One region of the Paenibacillus sp. FSL R7-0313 genome, then DNA from elsewhere that is predicted to be linked to it. Evidence: riboswitches for the same ligand, from Rfam matches in the RefSeq annotation. Region 1 holds a riboswitch; each other region holds the start of a gene.
The links. A riboswitch is a leader RNA that binds a small molecule or an ion and turns the genes downstream of it on or off. The one in region 1 is predicted to bind cyclic di-AMP.
Positions count from the first base shown of each region.

Region 2: linked by a shared signal. The riboswitch ahead of NSQ38_RS05000 (ubiquitin-like domain-containing protein) and the one ahead of NSQ38_RS25520 (C40 family peptidase) in region 1 are both predicted to bind cyclic di-AMP.
Region 3: linked by a shared signal. The riboswitch ahead of NSQ38_RS28810 (hypothetical protein) and the one ahead of NSQ38_RS25520 (C40 family peptidase) in region 1 are both predicted to bind cyclic di-AMP.
Region 4: linked by a shared signal. The riboswitch ahead of NSQ38_RS04625 (C40 family peptidase) and the one ahead of NSQ38_RS25520 (C40 family peptidase) in region 1 are both predicted to bind cyclic di-AMP.

Region 1 covers NZ_CP150219.1:5,886,455-5,890,668, reverse strand. The annotation lists gene NSQ38_RS25530 (carboxymuconolactone decarboxylase family protein) at 100-429, shown strand; gene NSQ38_RS25525 (hypothetical protein) at 499-1,200, opposite strand; gene NSQ38_RS25520 (C40 family peptidase) at 1,325-1,789, opposite strand; cyclic di-AMP (ydaO/yuaA leader) riboswitch at 1,795-1,926, opposite strand; gene pelA (pectate lyase) at 2,346-3,308, shown strand; tRNA gene NSQ38_RS25510 (tRNA-Leu) at 3,441-3,525, shown strand; gene NSQ38_RS25505 (carbohydrate-binding protein) at 3,670-4,214, opposite strand, start outside.
Region 2 covers NZ_CP150219.1:1,119,597-1,123,810, reverse strand. The annotation lists gene NSQ38_RS05010 (HD domain-containing protein) at 1-663, shown strand, start outside; gene NSQ38_RS05005 (TatD family hydrolase) at 996-1,766, shown strand; cyclic di-AMP (ydaO/yuaA leader) riboswitch at 2,008-2,261, shown strand; gene NSQ38_RS05000 (ubiquitin-like domain-containing protein) at 2,535-3,719, shown strand; gene rnmV (ribonuclease M5) at 3,875-4,214, shown strand, end outside.
Region 3 covers NZ_CP150219.1:6,564,099-6,568,312, reverse strand. The annotation lists gene NSQ38_RS28825 (urease accessory UreF family protein) at 13-714, opposite strand; tRNA gene NSQ38_RS28820 (tRNA-Leu) at 1,140-1,222, shown strand; gene NSQ38_RS28815 (glutathione peroxidase) at 1,370-1,849, opposite strand; cyclic di-AMP (ydaO/yuaA leader) riboswitch at 2,221-2,396, shown strand; gene NSQ38_RS28810 (hypothetical protein) at 2,512-2,910, shown strand; gene NSQ38_RS28805 (HAD family hydrolase) at 3,104-3,787, shown strand; gene NSQ38_RS28800 (Nramp family divalent metal transporter) at 3,924-4,214, opposite strand, start outside.
Region 4 covers NZ_CP150219.1:1,042,752-1,046,965, reverse strand. The annotation lists gene rbsK (ribokinase) at 1-525, shown strand, start outside; gene NSQ38_RS04635 (cytochrome c) at 600-956, opposite strand; gene NSQ38_RS04630 (GNAT family protein) at 1,107-1,601, opposite strand; gene NSQ38_RS04625 (C40 family peptidase) at 1,957-2,391, opposite strand; cyclic di-AMP (ydaO/yuaA leader) riboswitch at 2,431-2,568, opposite strand; gene NSQ38_RS04620 (hypothetical protein) at 2,814-3,665, opposite strand; gene NSQ38_RS04615 (M1 family metallopeptidase) at 3,676-4,214, opposite strand, start outside.

The DNA of each region.
Region 1 (4,214 bases):
AATTACCATGATTTGTTGGCATAATTGACTCACTCGGGAGAGAAGATAGGTACAGTGAGGAAGATCTGTAACTATAGCCGAGAGGGTGTGCTACAAGCGATGACATTGATGAATGATAAAGTTCATGCCTACAAGGATCAGATTGGAGCATTAAGCGATGTACTGCCAGGTGTGGTGAAGTCATATCATGAGTTTACGGGAGAATGTTTCCAACCTGGCGTGATTGATGCCAAGACAAAACAGCTCATTGCGCTCGGCATTGGATTGTTTGCCAACAATGAGGTATGTACTTTCTACCATGTAGAAGAAGCCCGTGCCAAGGGCGCTACAGATCAGGAGATCATGGAGACCGTAGCCGTGGCCGGAGCTGTAGGAGGCGGACATGCTCTGTCTCAGGGCGCGATGCGAGTGCAGAAGGCGCTACATTAATATAAAAAAACATTGTGAAAAAGTAACAGGGTTATACTTCCCTTCAATATGGGAGTATAACCCTGTTTTTTAAAGATCGTTTTTACTTTCTTTACTGTTTGCTTTTTTATTATACTTGTCCACATCAGCAAATTTCTCCATAACGGAGTAGTTTGCTGTATAGTTTATTGTGGAGTACCGTTCAGGAAGAAATTCAATCTTAGAGCGATCAGTATCCCAGAGATATATAATGGAATTATCGAAGGTCTTGCTTCCAGGCTGACCATATTTATTCGTTAGCTCTTCCAGAATTTCATCAGAATCCTGACTATTTAACATGCCAAAATAATATGTGGCCTCGTGGAGCAAGAAGTCATCTAATGGATATTCATCTGCTGCATTTTCCATTTCTTCAAGGCGCTGGTCCATTATTTTGTATATCTCTTCTTTCCTTGTTTCTGTTGTATTGGGGTTATTTAATTCCTCTGATAATTCCTTTCCTTCTTCCATCATTTCCAGAATGCTATCATTGTCTAATAAATCAGTGAAAACGTATTTAGCATCTGCTTTCTTACCCAGAACTACAAGATTAGAATATTCGATACTTTTCTCATGTTCATTATGTACGTCCTCTTCATAACCTGAGTTACCGTTCTTTTCTTCAGTTGAAATGACTTTGTCGATCTTGGTACCCCATGAAACATCTCTAAAATCTTTTTCGTTCTCGCTACTGCATCCTAAACTACCTATTACTAAAATAGCAAAACTTAAAACAAACATTAACTTTTTCAATTGTTCTCCTCATCTCCTTTTATTTCCTAAAACATTTTACATTGTTTAAGAAAGCAGTTGAAGACAAAAAATGGTTAAACAAAAAAGGCATCCGGTTAATAACCGATGCCTTTTTGTATGTGAATTACATTTTACCCAACATTTTATCATACATAAACTGTCCAGTTACCCGACGTGCTGTTACATAGCGGTCATTGAAGTATGGATTCGATAACTTTGTGATGCTTACACCTTTACTGCTGGAGGCATGAGCGAATTGTCCGCCGCCGATATATACACCTGTATGTGAAATGCCTTTGCCTGTTGTATTAAAGAACACCAGATCACCTGTCCGAACATTACTTTTGGCTACCGGAGTACCTGCTTTGGCTTGCTGCTGAGAAGTACGTGGCAATTCAATGCTGTATTTGTTGAAAAGATATCTCATAAAACCAGAACAGTCAAAGCCGGCTACAGTCGTGCCACCCCATTTGTAAGGAATACCTGTCATGTTGTTCACTACGGAGTTGATACTGCTTGCCTCTGTGCTTGTTGCCCCGGATGTAAATAATACAGCTGCTCCAAAAATGGAGATAATCAGTTTTTTCAAAATCAATGTTCTCCCTTCGATGCCTACGGAGTTAGCTAAGGGTTCGGTAGAAGGTTCCCTATATTTCCTATGTATAAGAATAATTCACCCAAATTGGTTCCCCCGTTTTCAAACATGAAACTCGGCAATGAATAATTAAGTTTTTGTAACTATTTGAAACTATATTGCATAAATGCGTAATTGTCAAACCCATTTAAAACCCTTCGTAATACCTCAATGTTAGCGGAATTAAGGTTTTTATATGAAAGAAGGGATTAAGTTTGGGTATCATTCATGACAAAAACGTCATTATTGATTCGTTTAAGACGAATTTGGATAAATAAATAGGTTTGTCATGAGTTAAAAGAACTATCCCGTTATGTAGAATTAGAGAGATTATATTCATTAAGTTGCATATATTGACAAAAATCGATTTTTTGCATATTATCTGATTATCCAATCCACATATTGGATTAAAATTGATTTTATTATGCGATAAATACAAATAAAGGAGGTTTGGGGACGCTTATCATAGGTAAAGTAGAAGTGGCAGATTTATAAAAACGAACATAGGAGAGTGTTACATTTGAAAGCGAAGAAAATAATTACTTTTGTCCTGGCATGTACGATGGTGTTCTCAGCAGTTGGAATGGCAGTTCTCCCTGTAGGGACGGTATCTGCTGCGGATGCATCGGGTACTACAGCGAGTATTTCAGATGTTTTGAAGAACCAGCTGCCGGATGGAGGTTGGAGAAAAGATTATAAACAGACAAGTGGAGAGTGGGCGAAGTCCACGATAGACAACAAGGCTACATACTCAGAAATTAGAAGATTGGCGAAGGAATTTAAAAAGACGAATGATCCGCGATACTCCACAGCTGCAATCAAAGGAATTAACTTTTTGATCAACATGCAGTATTCAAACGGCGGATGGCCACAAGTTTACCAAAGCTCTGGATATCACAAGCATATCACTTACAATGATGATGCCATGATTAATGTAATGATCATGTTGGATGAAGTAGCGGCACGCAAAGGTGATTTCTCATTTATCGACAGCACACTTGCTAATCGCAGTAAAAATTCAGTTGCCAAAGGTGTGGAGGCGATTCTGAATACACAAGTCGTTTCAGGTGGTAAGCTGACAGCATGGGGACAACAACATGATTCCAGTTCCCTTAAACCAGCGAGCGCAAGAATCTACGAAGTGCCATCGCTGACAGCTGGAGAGAGTGTAACGATTGTTAAATTTCTGAAAACCAGACCTGCTAACGCTAAAATTACCGCATCCATTAAAGGAGCGGAGGCTTGGTTTAACAAGGTGAAAATTACGGGTTACAAGTATGAAAGAGCTAATGGAGATAGTAAAATTATCGCTGATTCCAAAGCTGCACCGATTTGGGCACGCTTCTATGAGATCGGAACAGATAAACCAATCTTTATTGGTCGTGACGGGGTAGTTAAATACAAATTAAGTGATATTGATAAAGAAAGAAGAGGCGGTTATGCATGGTATGGCAACTGGCCTTCCAAGCTTTAATTTGTAGTTAAAGGTAAAGCCCGAATCGACGTCTGGTTCGGGTTTTATTGTTATTATTTTCAGTGTTGACATGATAGATTCCGCATGATATATTATTTATTGTCGCCGATATTGATGGTGGAGATACAATATGCGGTCGTGGCGGAATTGGCAGACGCGCACGGTTCAGGTCCGTGTGGGCTAACCCCCCGTGGAGGTTCGAGTCCTCTCGACCGCATCTAAAAAAAAGACTCCTTAAGCTAACGCTTAAGGAGTCTTTTTTGCATTTTTTGATATAACACTAACTTTAGACTTGAGTATCCAAGAGGTTAGTGCTTAGCTGCATGTACAGCAAATGTCTTCCATCAGCCCTAAGGAACGTTTATTGCGCTGCGGTAACATTAATGCTGTCAATATTCGGTCCTTCCGATCCGGTGGTAACCACTTTCAATGTATTGGTCCCCGTGTTCATGGGGACCTGTATTGTTTTTTCAACCCAAGTGGACCAGCTTCCCGTAGCCGGAAAGGGCTCGTTGCTGATAACTTTGGTTCCGTTAACAAAAATGTCGAGGTTCCGTGTTCCACTTTCCAGCGCATAACGAAACTTTACGTTTTTGGTACCTGTTGTAGCATTATTAATGCCGTTCCATTGAATGGCTGAACCAGTCATCGCATTGAAGTTAACATACCCGGAGCCAGTGTAACCGGGGTAGATTGTTTCAATGGCAGCTTCCGTAAGTGATGTTCCGGTCTCAGCTTCATACGTAGTGCCACTGCCTGTATTCCCGCCGCTATTTCCGCCAGTAATGTTGGCAACAAATGTTGTTACGCTCTGAGGCGGGAGCTGTGCCGTGAAGGCTCCATTGGATACGGTAAGCGGGGTTCCGCTTGCCAGGTTCCGACTGCTGTCCGTAATCCATGAGGACA
Region 2 (4,214 bases), 2.1 Mb from region 1:
ATTGTAGTCAAGGAGTCAGGCATGCATGCTGTGGAGGATTATCTAATGTCTCGGTATCAGATGTATTGGCAGATTTACTTCCATCCGGTAACTCGTAGTTCTGAAATTATATTGCGGCAAATATTCAAGCGAGCGAAAACACTCATACAGCAAGGTTTTCAATTCCGCTTCATGATTGATCCACTCCCTCAATTATTTGATGGAGAATTATCCGTAGATGAATATTTGCAGTTGGATGAAGCATTAATTCAGACGGCATTTATGCAGTGGCGCAAGGAGGACGATACTGTTCTGAGTGAGTTATGCGAACGTTTTATGGATCGCAAGTTATATAAGTATGTAGAGCTTGAACAGGTCGACTTGACAATGATGGAAGAGATTCGGGAAGCTTTTGTACAGGCAGGCCTCGATCCCGAATATGATCTTGAAATTGATTTTCCTTCGGATAATCCGTATGATGTGTTTCGTCCGGATGAATCCACAGATAAGCAGATTCTTCTTCTGGATCGACAGGACAATTTACGTGAGTTGTCAGAAGTATCTGACATTGTCCGTTCCATCAGTGGGCTTCACCGAGGGAAACATCATTTGTATTACCCGCAAAACAAGGTGGATGCGATTATTCACGAATTACCGTCACATATACGCCCCTATTTCTTGTAATCATGTGGGTATAATCCGATGAAGAATTTTGATATCAAAACACTTTCTAAAAGAGCTATTTTTCATGATACAGTAATCTGCTTTAATGGGGAGTATATGTAGATCGACATAATTTTGTAAATGCAAGCAGGTAGAATGGGCACAATCAGCAATATATAGATCAGAATATCCGTTTATCTTCTATATATTGTAGTTGTGAAGAAACAAACGTAATGATGTAATACACAGATACCCAAAATGTTTTATGTATGAGTCATTGAATTATTGAATTTTACAAATTGAATTTTGATAAAGAAGATAGTCGTTATTTCGACATGAAGGGAGATACAAACATGATGCTGTTCGACACACATACACATCTGGATGCACCACAATTCGACGAGGACCGCGAGGACATGATTCAGCGTGCTGTGGATGCAGGAGTTGGTCGCATGATCAACATTGGCTTTAACCGGGAGACGATTCCAACCACAATGAAACTCGCTGAAACATATGACTTTATCTATGCAGCTGTAGGGTGGCATCCAGTAGATGCGATCACTATGCAGGAGGGTGATTTGGAGTGGATTGCATCTTTATGCAAGCATGAAAAAGTGGTTGCGATCGGTGAGATTGGATTGGATTATCACTGGGATACTTCACCGAAGGAAATACAGCATCGCGTATTACGACAACAAATTGCTTTGGCGCGTGAAGTGAACATGCCGATTGTCATCCATAATCGGGATGCACATGAGGATATCATAAGAATTTTGCGTGAAGAGAAGGCGGGTGAGGTTGGTGGTGTAATGCACTCGTTCTCGGGCAGCTGGGAAACAGCGAAAAGTTGTCTCGATATGGGCTTCCATCTCTCTTTCGGAGGACCGATCACATTCAAAAATGCAAAGCAGCCCAAAGAGGTGCTGGCGAAGGTTCCTATGGACCGGTTTTTCATTGAAACAGATGCTCCATATTTGACACCTCACCCTTATCGTGGGAAGCGAAATGAGACAGCGCATGTACGTCTGGTTGCAGAGGCAGCAGCGGAAATTAAAGGCATTTCGGTGGAGGAAATTGCTGCAATAACAACCAAAAATGCCATGGAACGATTTGGAATTCGTTAAAAAAACGAGCAAATGAGGTGAAAAAGGCAGGTAAGCGGAGGTAATTTGCCCTTTGCTCCAAATAAATCAAGAATATTACAATATTTTAACCAAATATTCAGAAAAACGTACTTGATCAACGCTTTACAACATGCATCAAAACAGGATATCATCTTTTCAGTGAATTGTTGTGCGGAAAATTGGACAGATGTTCGGGGGATGAACAAAGGGACACTTTCCGATGAAACAACATTACTTTCATGAATCAGTCTCGCTGAGTCTCCGTTAACGGAGAGCGGGGGAACCAATAGGGCTTAAACATCGGTGTATTTGGCCGATGCGCAACGTTCGCTGACCCAAAAGCAGCGAAGGGAACTGCGAAGCCGTATTTGATTTCTTCTTTGGGTCTCGGGGTGAATTCAAGGGCGTCCGCCATGAGCGGGTGACCTAAGATAGGGCGGCTCTCTTTCGCCCGAACCCGACAGCTAACCTCGCAAGCGGAAAAAGAGAGGCAACCTCGTGCATGAATTTCCGATATTCAGAATCATTCGGAAGCCACGAAAGAGTTCCTCTTACACTCTTTCTTTGGCTTTTTTGTTTTTGAATAAAAGAAATATTGTCATCATACGGTAGGTATTCAGGAGGATGACATCATGTTGCGAAGATTGATTCATGGTGCAGAACCGGATTATGTTGGTCCAATCTGTGTTCTGTAGAAAATTTGGTATAGTCACGTCAAAGACATCATGCATTACTTTAGACGGCGAGGCTATGAAGGAGGACGGAGAAGTGGGCACATTCCAACCAGAAGAGACCCATGAGTCACGATCATCCAGTAAGTCTTTCGCGTTGCGGTGGAAGCATGAGAACATGCGTCAAATGGCATTGATCGCGATTTTCTCAATTGCGCTTACAATCATGATCTTGTTAGTCGTTTACGGTCAGGCCGGGAAACAAATTTCACTGGTTATTGATGGCAAAGCTCAGGTGGTAGAGACTCGTACAGGAATGCTTCAGGAAATGCTGGAGGAGCAGTCGATCACAGTCAGCCCTCACGATAAGGTATCCATGTCCATGAATGGGGCGATTACAGATGGAGACCGAATCGTTATTGAGCGGGCCGTTCCAGTCAACATTACGGCAGACGGAGACACCAAGACTCTGTATACAACGGATTCATCGGTAGAAGATGCAATTCAAAAATCAGGTATTCAAGTTGAGAGTAATGATAAAGTGTATCCGGCGCTTGGAACTGCCATCAAAGCGGATATGAAGATCCGTGTAGTGCGCGTAACAAAGCGTACAGTGGAGGTAGAGCAGCCAATCGCTTACAAAGTCATTAAAACGGCTGACCCTAGCTTGTACAAAGGGGATAACCGTGTCGTTGTAAACGGCAAAGAAGGCACACTTGTACAGCATATCGAAAAGGTATTTCAGGATGGAGAATTGGTCTCCAAAAAAATGGTCGGCAAATCTGTCGCGAATAATCGTGTAGATAAAGTGATCGCTGTCGGCACCAAAGCAAAACCGGTCGTGAAAGAACCTGTGATTCAGACCGTATCGGCTCAAACTTCAACAACCAAAAAGGCTACAACAACGAACTCGAAGAAAACATCTGCCTCGGGCAGCAAAGTCATTACCGTATCCGGGACTTCTTTTAAATACTCAAAAGTACTTAAAAATGTATCCATGACTGCCTACTCTTCCGAAGAGCCTGGCATTGGAACTAAAACAGCTTCCGGTACTCGTGTAACGGAAGGGCGCACCATTGCGGTTGATCCCAAAGTCATTCCAATTGGCTGGTGGGTATATATCGAAGGTCTGGGATTCCGTCGTGCGGAAGATACAGGCGGTGCCATTAAAGGCAACAAAATTGATGTATATTATGACAGTGTGAAGCATGCCCTGAATTTTGGACGTAAGAAAGGCAAGACGGTCTACGTGATCGGTCCGGTGAAGCCGGAAGCGAACTAAAATCGTTTTACTTTGAAATGGGAATGCTATAAAATAGTTGCATGAATGATTCATGCGGAATATGCGGCGGAGGAGTCTGAATTCAGTCTCCCCCGCCGTTTGGCAGAGAAGAGGATATTCCTCTTCTTTTTGCGTTAGAAAGGAAGAAATGGAACATGATAAAAGAAGTCATTGTGGTGGAAGGCCGTGACGATACGGTAGCCATCCGTCGGGCCGTTGAAGCCGATACAATTGAAACAGGTGGCTCAGCAATCAACCAACGCATTCTGAAGCGGATTGCGCTTGCTCAGGAGAGACGGGGAGTCATTGTACTGACAGATCCGGATCATGCTGGCGAACGCATTCGTAAAATTATTGCGAACAAGGTGCCTGGCTGCAAACATGCCTTCATTCCGGAAGCCGATGCAACGCGCAAAGGGGACATTGGGGTGGAGAATGCCTCACCGGAGGCGATCCGTCATGCTCTGGCGCGCGTACATACTTCATACGAAGGTG
Region 3 (4,214 bases), 680 kb from region 1:
GGAGGAAGAGGATTAGGCCCTGTAGGCATGAAGTCCAGCTCCAAGCATATGGAAACTGGGAAAAAATGATTTCATGGACATCGAGGTTGGCTGTGCCAGTCCATCCGCAGCCGAGGCGCTGACGGTCTTCCATTCATTCTCCAGATCTGTGGCCAGGCGGACCATCAGATCCTTGGTTGTATCGTTGTTCAGGGGAATGACTTTGGAGGCTTCGGTTATGCAGGCATTCATGGCTGAATGCAGGTAACCAAGGACCGCCTCCTCGACCGGGATGTCGAGGTGGTGGTTAATCCAGGCGTGAACAGTGGAGAGGCAGCCAACCGAATCGTATTTGGCAAAGATCTGTTCGAGCTGGCTGAATTCAATCCAGGGGTGCAGAGCGCGTGCAAGTCTGATCAATCGTTTACCCATGGCGGCAGCTTGTTCTCTGAGATCTCCAGGGGTTCGCTGAACATGAACGAGCTTGTCGATTAGAGCTATCCGCCATGTATCCTTGTGATCTGCTGCGGTATAGATGCCTTTGATGGCCATGCCTTCTAGACGAACGATGCTCGGATGCAACTGACAACGCATGAATGATTCGAGATCTTCAGCATTACGAATGGTACCCTCCCTGATATGGATATCCATGCCGAAGGAATGGGTGAACCCTCCAACCTGAATAGAGGAATCAAGCAGTTTGACATAATCGAGCAGCTTATTCCCACGGTTCACAATCATTCGCCTCCTGCGTTCGTTAAATGTCACTTAAAGTGACATTTATATTCCTTTTTGTTTGCTTTATGTTTAAAAATCCGAATTATATGATAGTTATCATCCCATAAATGTCCGCTTTTTGTCAATAGTATCCGTGAAATTTAATGGATTAAATCTAGGATTCAATATTTGTGTTATTTTATATAACATATAAGGTTAAATATCTGCGAAGTGCAGGGAGGACTAGATATAAATGAATCAATAAGATCAGCTCAATCCGGAAAGGAGGGGATCAAATCTAATGTATGCAGTTCATGGGTAAAGATGACGAGAATATGCGTTTTTTGTGGAAAATACCTAGCTGTAAAAGAAGTATTAAAAAATACTTTACTTTTAGTTCTGAACCCGGTATAATCAATTCTGTTGCCGATTATTTACGACATGCGGTCGTGGTGGAATGGCAGACACGCTATCTTGAGGGGGTAGTGGGCGTATGCCCGTGGAGGTTCGAGTCCTCTCGACCGCATCATATGAACGATTAAGAAGAAGCTTTCCATTAATGGAAAGCTTCTTTTTTTTGTTTTTTTAACAGTCTGACATCAAAGTTGAGAAAAAAGGCCATCCATTACCGGGGCAATGCTGCTCTACCTTCCGGCTACGGGTGGCCAATGTATTATTTTTGCAGCAAGTTCTTGATATCTTCTTCAATCTTGTCCGGTGTTGTTTTGGGAGCATACCGTTTAATGACCTGTCCGTTCTGATCCACAAGGAATTTGGTGAAATTCCATTTGATTGCTTTGGAGCCGAGCAGGCCAGGAGCTTCTGTGCTAAGGTGCTGGAAGAGAGGGTGAGCGCTTGAGCCGTTCACATCAATTTTCTCAAACATAGGGAAGCTTACGCCATAATTCATCTGACAGAACTCGGCAATATCATCGGAAGAACCTTTTTCCTGTGCAAACTGGTTACTTGGAAAACCAAGGACTTCAAATGGCGCATCCTGGAACTTGTCTTGCAATTCTTGCAGACCTTTGAATTGAGGGGTAAGTCCGCATGAGCTTGCCGTATTCACAATCAGGAGCACTTTGTCACGGTAGTCGGACATTTCAACTTCTTGACCGCGAAGGGTATTCACTTTGTAATCGTAGACTGTCATCTAAATCGCCTCCATTTATTTACTCTTATATCTTCTATTATATTGGTTGCAATTAAATATTGCAAAACTAATATGGTGTTAAAAGCACCAAAACAGGCAAGTTGTGCAGAATACGTGAATGAATTGCGAAGTGATTTTCGTCAGAGTGAGAATTAGATAGATTTAAAGAGATGGATAGAGTATGACCTTGTTGTAAGCGCTATTATATGTGAGTATTGCCGAAAATCTGTCGATTCGGTGATCTGTGCGGACTTTACACCGACATGGCGCGGGTGTATGATTCATAACGTAATTTCAATTTAAACTAAATTGTACCTGAAAAACGAAACAAACGATAATATCGCTCGATCTTATTTTAAGATATACGAACGATGTTTTAATCGCTGAGTTTCCATTCATTGATGAGTGGGAAACGGGGGAACCAACAGAATGCGCTGTCCAGGACAGTAGGCATTCATGGGGTGAATTTTCCGGTGACAGCCGGAAATAGGGCGACTCTCGCGCCCGAATCCGTCAGCTAACCTCGTAAGCGTTAAAGGGAGAGGCAACAAGCCGTACGCTGGTTCATGGCGTTTTCGCCATGGGTTCTTTAAGAAGCGTTCGGGAGGCCTTGGTCCCCCACGCTTCTTTTTTGTTGTCTTTTCACGCCAAGGGAGGAACGAATGATGGATACTGAGATGATCTTAGTGACTGCTCCAAATGAAGCAGGACGCAAATTTATCAAATTGCTGATGTACAAAAAAATGCCGTTTGCCGTTCTAACCAACAGTGCAGGGGAAGAGCGCAGACTCCGTAGAATCGGAGTAGAACATGTCATTCGCATGAATACGGCTGCAGCTCAAAAATGGTTTTTGCCGCAGGGCAGCGTAGGCAACGTGTTTATTTTCGAGAACAGCCTGAATCTGACCTGTCGTTATTTACAGATCTGCCGTTCATGGACATCGAAATCCCTGTGCGTCATTACAGAGCAGAGTCATCCTAAGGGCATCTATCGGGGCATGGGCGCAGACCGGATTGTATATTCGCTCAATGGGGAAGTTGGCTTTCTCCTCAATGGGTAATGCCATAGCTTGTGATTGCTCAGGTGTAAGGTGCCTGTTATAATTGAATGTATCGATAAACGGAAATTTGAGGAGACTCATGCATGATGGTGAGTCTTCTTTTTTATGGTTTTAAAGGTAGTTCAAGACTTTTTGAACACGAACTTTTAGATTTGGATCAGGAATCACCTGTGGCTTACAAGGAGGAATTGGCGTGCCGGATGTAGGTGGATTGAAATGGTTGTTTTTTGATGTTGGAGATACGCTGGTGGATGAATGGGAGCCGGTTGATGATATTATTGGACAGTTCGTCCGTGAAGCCTGTGCTTTGGGATATCCGGTAAAGATTGAGGCGGTACGCGAACTGTTCGCGAACTGTTACCGAAAATATGAGCAATGGCCTATGAGAGTGGCGATTCGCACATTCGTTGAAGACGAGGGACACCAGAAACAGATTCAGGACAAGCTGAAATTTCAAAAAGATCTTGAACGTCCTTTTCCTTCAGCGGATTCCGTTCTTCAGCAGTTGTCACGGTATTATCGTATTGGCATTATTGCCAATCAGAGTCCTGGAACGGAAGAAAGACTGGAGAGCTACGGCTTGCGGAAGTATGTTGATGTTCTGGCGTGTTCGGCTGAAGAAGGAGTGTCCAAGCCAGACCCTGAGTTATACGCTGTGGCCTTGAAGCAGGCCGGTTGTGAACCGGAGGAAGCCGTCATGATCGGCGATCGGATCGATAACGACATTATACCTGCTCGGAAGCTGGGCATGCGTACAATTCGGATTATGCAGGGTTACGGAAGATTCCAGCCAGACCGATCGGATGACGAACGTGCGGATTGGACTGTTAATTCATTGGATGAACTCCTGCCATTACTGGTGCCCAATCAGGATTAGATAATTGTTTATTAGAGTTTAGCGTTTTACTATAAAAGGAAACACGTTGCTGTACTGCAACAATAAAGGCTGATCAACTTGGTATTGCATACCAGAGTTGATCAGCCTTTATTGTATTTGGTCGATAAGAACGAGATTAGAATAACCGAATCGTCTGAATGATCAGATATACATTCAGCACAACGATAATCGCGGCAATGACCCATGAGATGATTTTGAGCCACAATTTGTTGGCGAATGCACCCATGCTTTTTTTATCACTCGTGAACATCACCAGGGGAATTACAGCAAAGGGTAATTGAAGAGACAGCACGACCTGGCTCAAAATGAGCAGTTCTTCTGTGCCATGTTCTCCTGCAATGGCTGTGACAATTACAGCCGGGATGATGGCGATCAGACGTGTGACCAGTCTGCGCAGCCAAGCCGG
Region 4 (4,214 bases), 2.1 Mb from region 1:
GTTACCCGCGCCGCCCAACTGGCGGCTGAAGGCAGCGCACTGGTGGTGCTCAACCCGGCTCCCGCAGTGCCGGGTCTGCCCCAGGAGCTCCTGCGGTGCGTCGACGTTGTCACGCCGAACCGCAGTGAGCTTGCCGTGCTTACCGGCCGGGCTCATCTCCGGCCGGAAGACCTGGATGCGGCGGTCGCAGAGCTCGCCGCATCCCTCGGGGCCGCTGTCGTCACGACGCTCGGCCCCGAGGGGGCTGTGTACGCGGCGGCGCCTGGCGGCCGCGTACAAGCAGGGCGTGCCGGCGCGTGCCGTGCGCCCGGCTACGCCGTAAGCGCCGTCGATACGACCGGCGCTGGCGATTGCTTCAACGGCGCGTTGGCGGTAGCCCTCGCGCGCGGTGAGACTTTGGACGCGGCCGTAGGCTACGCCATGGGTGCGGCCGCGTTATCCGTGACGAAGCTCGGCGCCCAGTCCGGGATGCCGTCCGCACGTGAAGTTGAGGCCTTTCTGGCTGAGCATGCCACAGAGGCCTAATAATTGGTATAACGAAGAGGCTCTTATTCTCCCAAAAGGGGATTAAGCGCCTCTTCGTTATGTGCGTGCACAGATTATTTTTTCTCTGACAGCCACATGGCGATATTTGCAATTTCTTCATCCTGCAGCTTGCCCTTGAAGGAAGGCATACCACCTTTACCTTTGACAATCGTAGAATAGATCTTCTCCAGATCATCCTGGCTACCGATGTTAGCCAGAGCAGGTCCTACGCCACCCTGAAGCTGATCCCCGTGACAGGAGATACAATTGGCTTTGACCAGTGCTTCAGCCTGTCCGGCATCCAATGTTACTTCCGGCATGGTTGGTTTGGCTTCTTCAGCCACTTCTTCTTTCCCTGGAAGCGTAAACATTAAAACAATAGCTAAAGCGCATGCTGCAAAAAATACTCCGCTCATGATCCATTTGTGCATCCCTTATGTCCCCTCCAGAATGAAAGATCATCTAACCTGAAACTATCCATATCATTATAACGGAACCTGTACTGACATCATAGCATTTTGTGGGAATTTTTTGAACTAATCACATAACAAGGGGCAAATTTGGTTGTTTTGCAATGGATTCTAACCGCGAGGCCCTTCATAAACCATACAGTGAAAGGGCTTCAAGCCGGTTGGGGTCTGTCGTTCGTATGTATCCTGGGTGACAAATCCACTCTTCAGATAGACTTGAATGGCACGAGCATTCCAAGTGAGTACTTCCAGATCAATCTCATTCGTGGGATTTCGTCGAATGGCTTCCTGTACAATGGCAGTGACAAAAGCTGTCCCTTGACCCTGACCACACAGCTCTGGATGCATGCCAAGGCCAATCCGGGTTACCCCTTGAAGTGGGAAGTATTGAGCAAACCCACATATACGATCGTTCTGATCCAGGACGATTGCATATTGCTCCTGCCGCAGCTGTGCATCTCCGAATTCCACTTCCAGAGCTTTCATCTGCTCCCAGGGGAGCCAGCTGTAGATATTGTAAGGCGGATCATACTGCCAACTGCAGATAAGCTCCGCATGTTCTTCTCGCATGGGTACAACGTGAAACGTCACAGGGGTTTCCTTCATACACCTGCATGCTCCTTTCCTTGAAACAGAACTCTTTGTCCACTCTACAAAAGTGATGTTCATTTAGCAAGTCTTCCTTCCCAAGAAAAAAAATGAAACAAAAGTTCCGGTAATTTCGTTTATATTATAACGGGATGGGTAAAAACATCATAAGGGCACGGACGAACGAACGCAAAATGAACCTGTTGATGTCGCAGGATATGCCCCGAGTATAACTTGCAACATGAATAAGGATTGAAGCACAAAAAAACCGCCGGATACATTCCTGCGGAGAATGTACCGGGCGGTTCTGTTATGCTTCTTGCTTCGTTCCAGTATGGTTAATGGTTACAGCATCATGTTGCTCAGCTTGTCCCTAGTCAAGGGCCAGTGATTCATATGCGTCCGTGCTCATAATCCGTTTCGCGCCAACATAACGGTTGGCCCAATAGCTTTCACTCAATGCACTGATCGTAACGCCTTTGGAAGAAGAGGAGTGTGCGAACTTTCCATCCCCTACAAAGATTCCTACATGAGATACGCCTTTACCTGTTGTATTGAAGAATACCAGATCGCCAGCTCTCATTTCCATGCGGGATACGGAATCGCCCATGTCGAATTGGGAACTGGATTGGCGTGCCAAATCAATACCCAATTTGTCGAATACATACCGTGTAAATCCGGAGCAGTCAAAGCCGTTAAGCGTTGTTCCCCCACTTTTGTATGTAGTTCCCATTGCTGAATCAATTACTGTGTCCATCTTTGAATCTGCGAATGCGCTACCTGCACCAAGCGATAATGCAAATGTGATGCTAAGTACAGCTGCGGTTAATTTCTTCTTGAACAAGAGATATTCCCCTTCCAACGCCTGCGAGGTTAGCTTAAGGATTCGGTTGAAGGTCCCCTATGATCCCTCTGTAGCAAGATCAATTCACCCATAACTGGTTCCCCCGCTTCCCAGGTGCCAGGAATTTGGCTATGCTAGTTATGCACCTGCGAAATCAAGAAATGACGATTTAATTTTAAGTAGTTACAAATATGAATGTAAAGATTACAAAGTTGTTACTAAAAACTCACTGCGATTATTGTAACAGAGGAGTACGGCTTTGGCAACGTTTAGCAACAAATTTAGCAAAAAAAACCTCGACCTTTGACGGGGAAAGGTTGAGGTTTGCCTATTTATAAGTACATATTAGGCCATAAGTTTAACATGTGATGGTAACAATTTTTAAACTATCTGCTCTCACCTTTGGACATTTTGGACTGCCATAATCGGAAATGGCTGCATATTTTCCACAGATTCAATAGACATCTCGCAAGTGGATACGTCTGTTGTAGTATAAGTCCGGTAAGTCCCGTTAATAACCATGAGGCTGAAGTGAATGCCCCGAAGATAAGCAGGTGAACTCCGCCCAGCAGGAGTGCAATACCGATTACGGCGATGAGATGACGCAGTGCAATCCAGAGTGCTTTGAGGGTACCGTGAGCCCCGCCTTCTCCTTCTGGTGCCGAAACACCGAACTGCATGTAGAGCACGGCATGGTGGATGATCCAACCATATACAATCCAGGCAGCAACATAAGGTATACCAGGCAAAAGTAATTGAAGGGAATGAAATCCGTCCATGAGAATCGAGTAGAGCTTCGGTATGAGCCAGTAGGCGGGCAGAAGTATCAATAATGTACGTATGGTGTGGAGCAGCAGCATCGGTTTCCACAGATTTTTGATTCCGCGGACGAAGGGGATGCGCTCTTCTGTAGAGTTAAAGTGCTGAAGTGAGTAGAGTAGTCCTGCCTGAATGAGGGGGCTGATCAACATGCGAACCAGCAGCATGCCCCCTAGAATCCATAGATAACGATGAACCTCCGGATGGGTAGACAGGTTAAGTTGGCTTTCCATTTTGAACAAAAGTGTACTCAGCTCCCCTGCATCAGCATCTGGATAGCGCAGGAGCAGTGGGATGACGGCCGATTGTACCATTCGATAGAAGAAATATCCCCAAATGAGTTGATAGAGAAATAAGAGTGCGGCAATGAACATATGCTGACGGACGAGAAACCAGCCTTCACGTATTTTTGCTTTCACCGTTTCCACCTCACCATGACAGACCTCCGAATATGGCTTCTATTAGTTTGGTTACACTCATGCTCCAGCGGGATTTTGCTTGCTCATCCAGTCCGGATTTCAGGAAATTGTTCATATGGCGGTTCTCCAGCACGATCGTGTACAGGGGATCGGTCATGGCCCAGGATACGGGGGATGTGTGAGTTAATTTATAGGTGATGCGATCTTCTTTGCCATTCCATTGTTTGGTGAGGATATGCCCGTCTTCAAAAGCAAAGTGAACAGGAACGGCGTTGTAATCACTTCCTTTTTTTGCGATCGTCACGGATGACTCGTACCATGTTTGACCGTCTTTCTGTACCGGCGTAACACGAATCTGCTCTACAGCAAAGTCAGCCATCCCGTTACCATAGACGTATTGGTCAAAATAATCAGACCAGGAAGTGCGGGTCACTTGTTCCACTACGTTCTGAAAATCAGCCGAAGTGGGATGTTTGAAGCGGTACTTCTTCACATAGGTAGAGAGAATGCGTTCCATCTTTTTGGTACCGACTTGATGTTCAATACCAA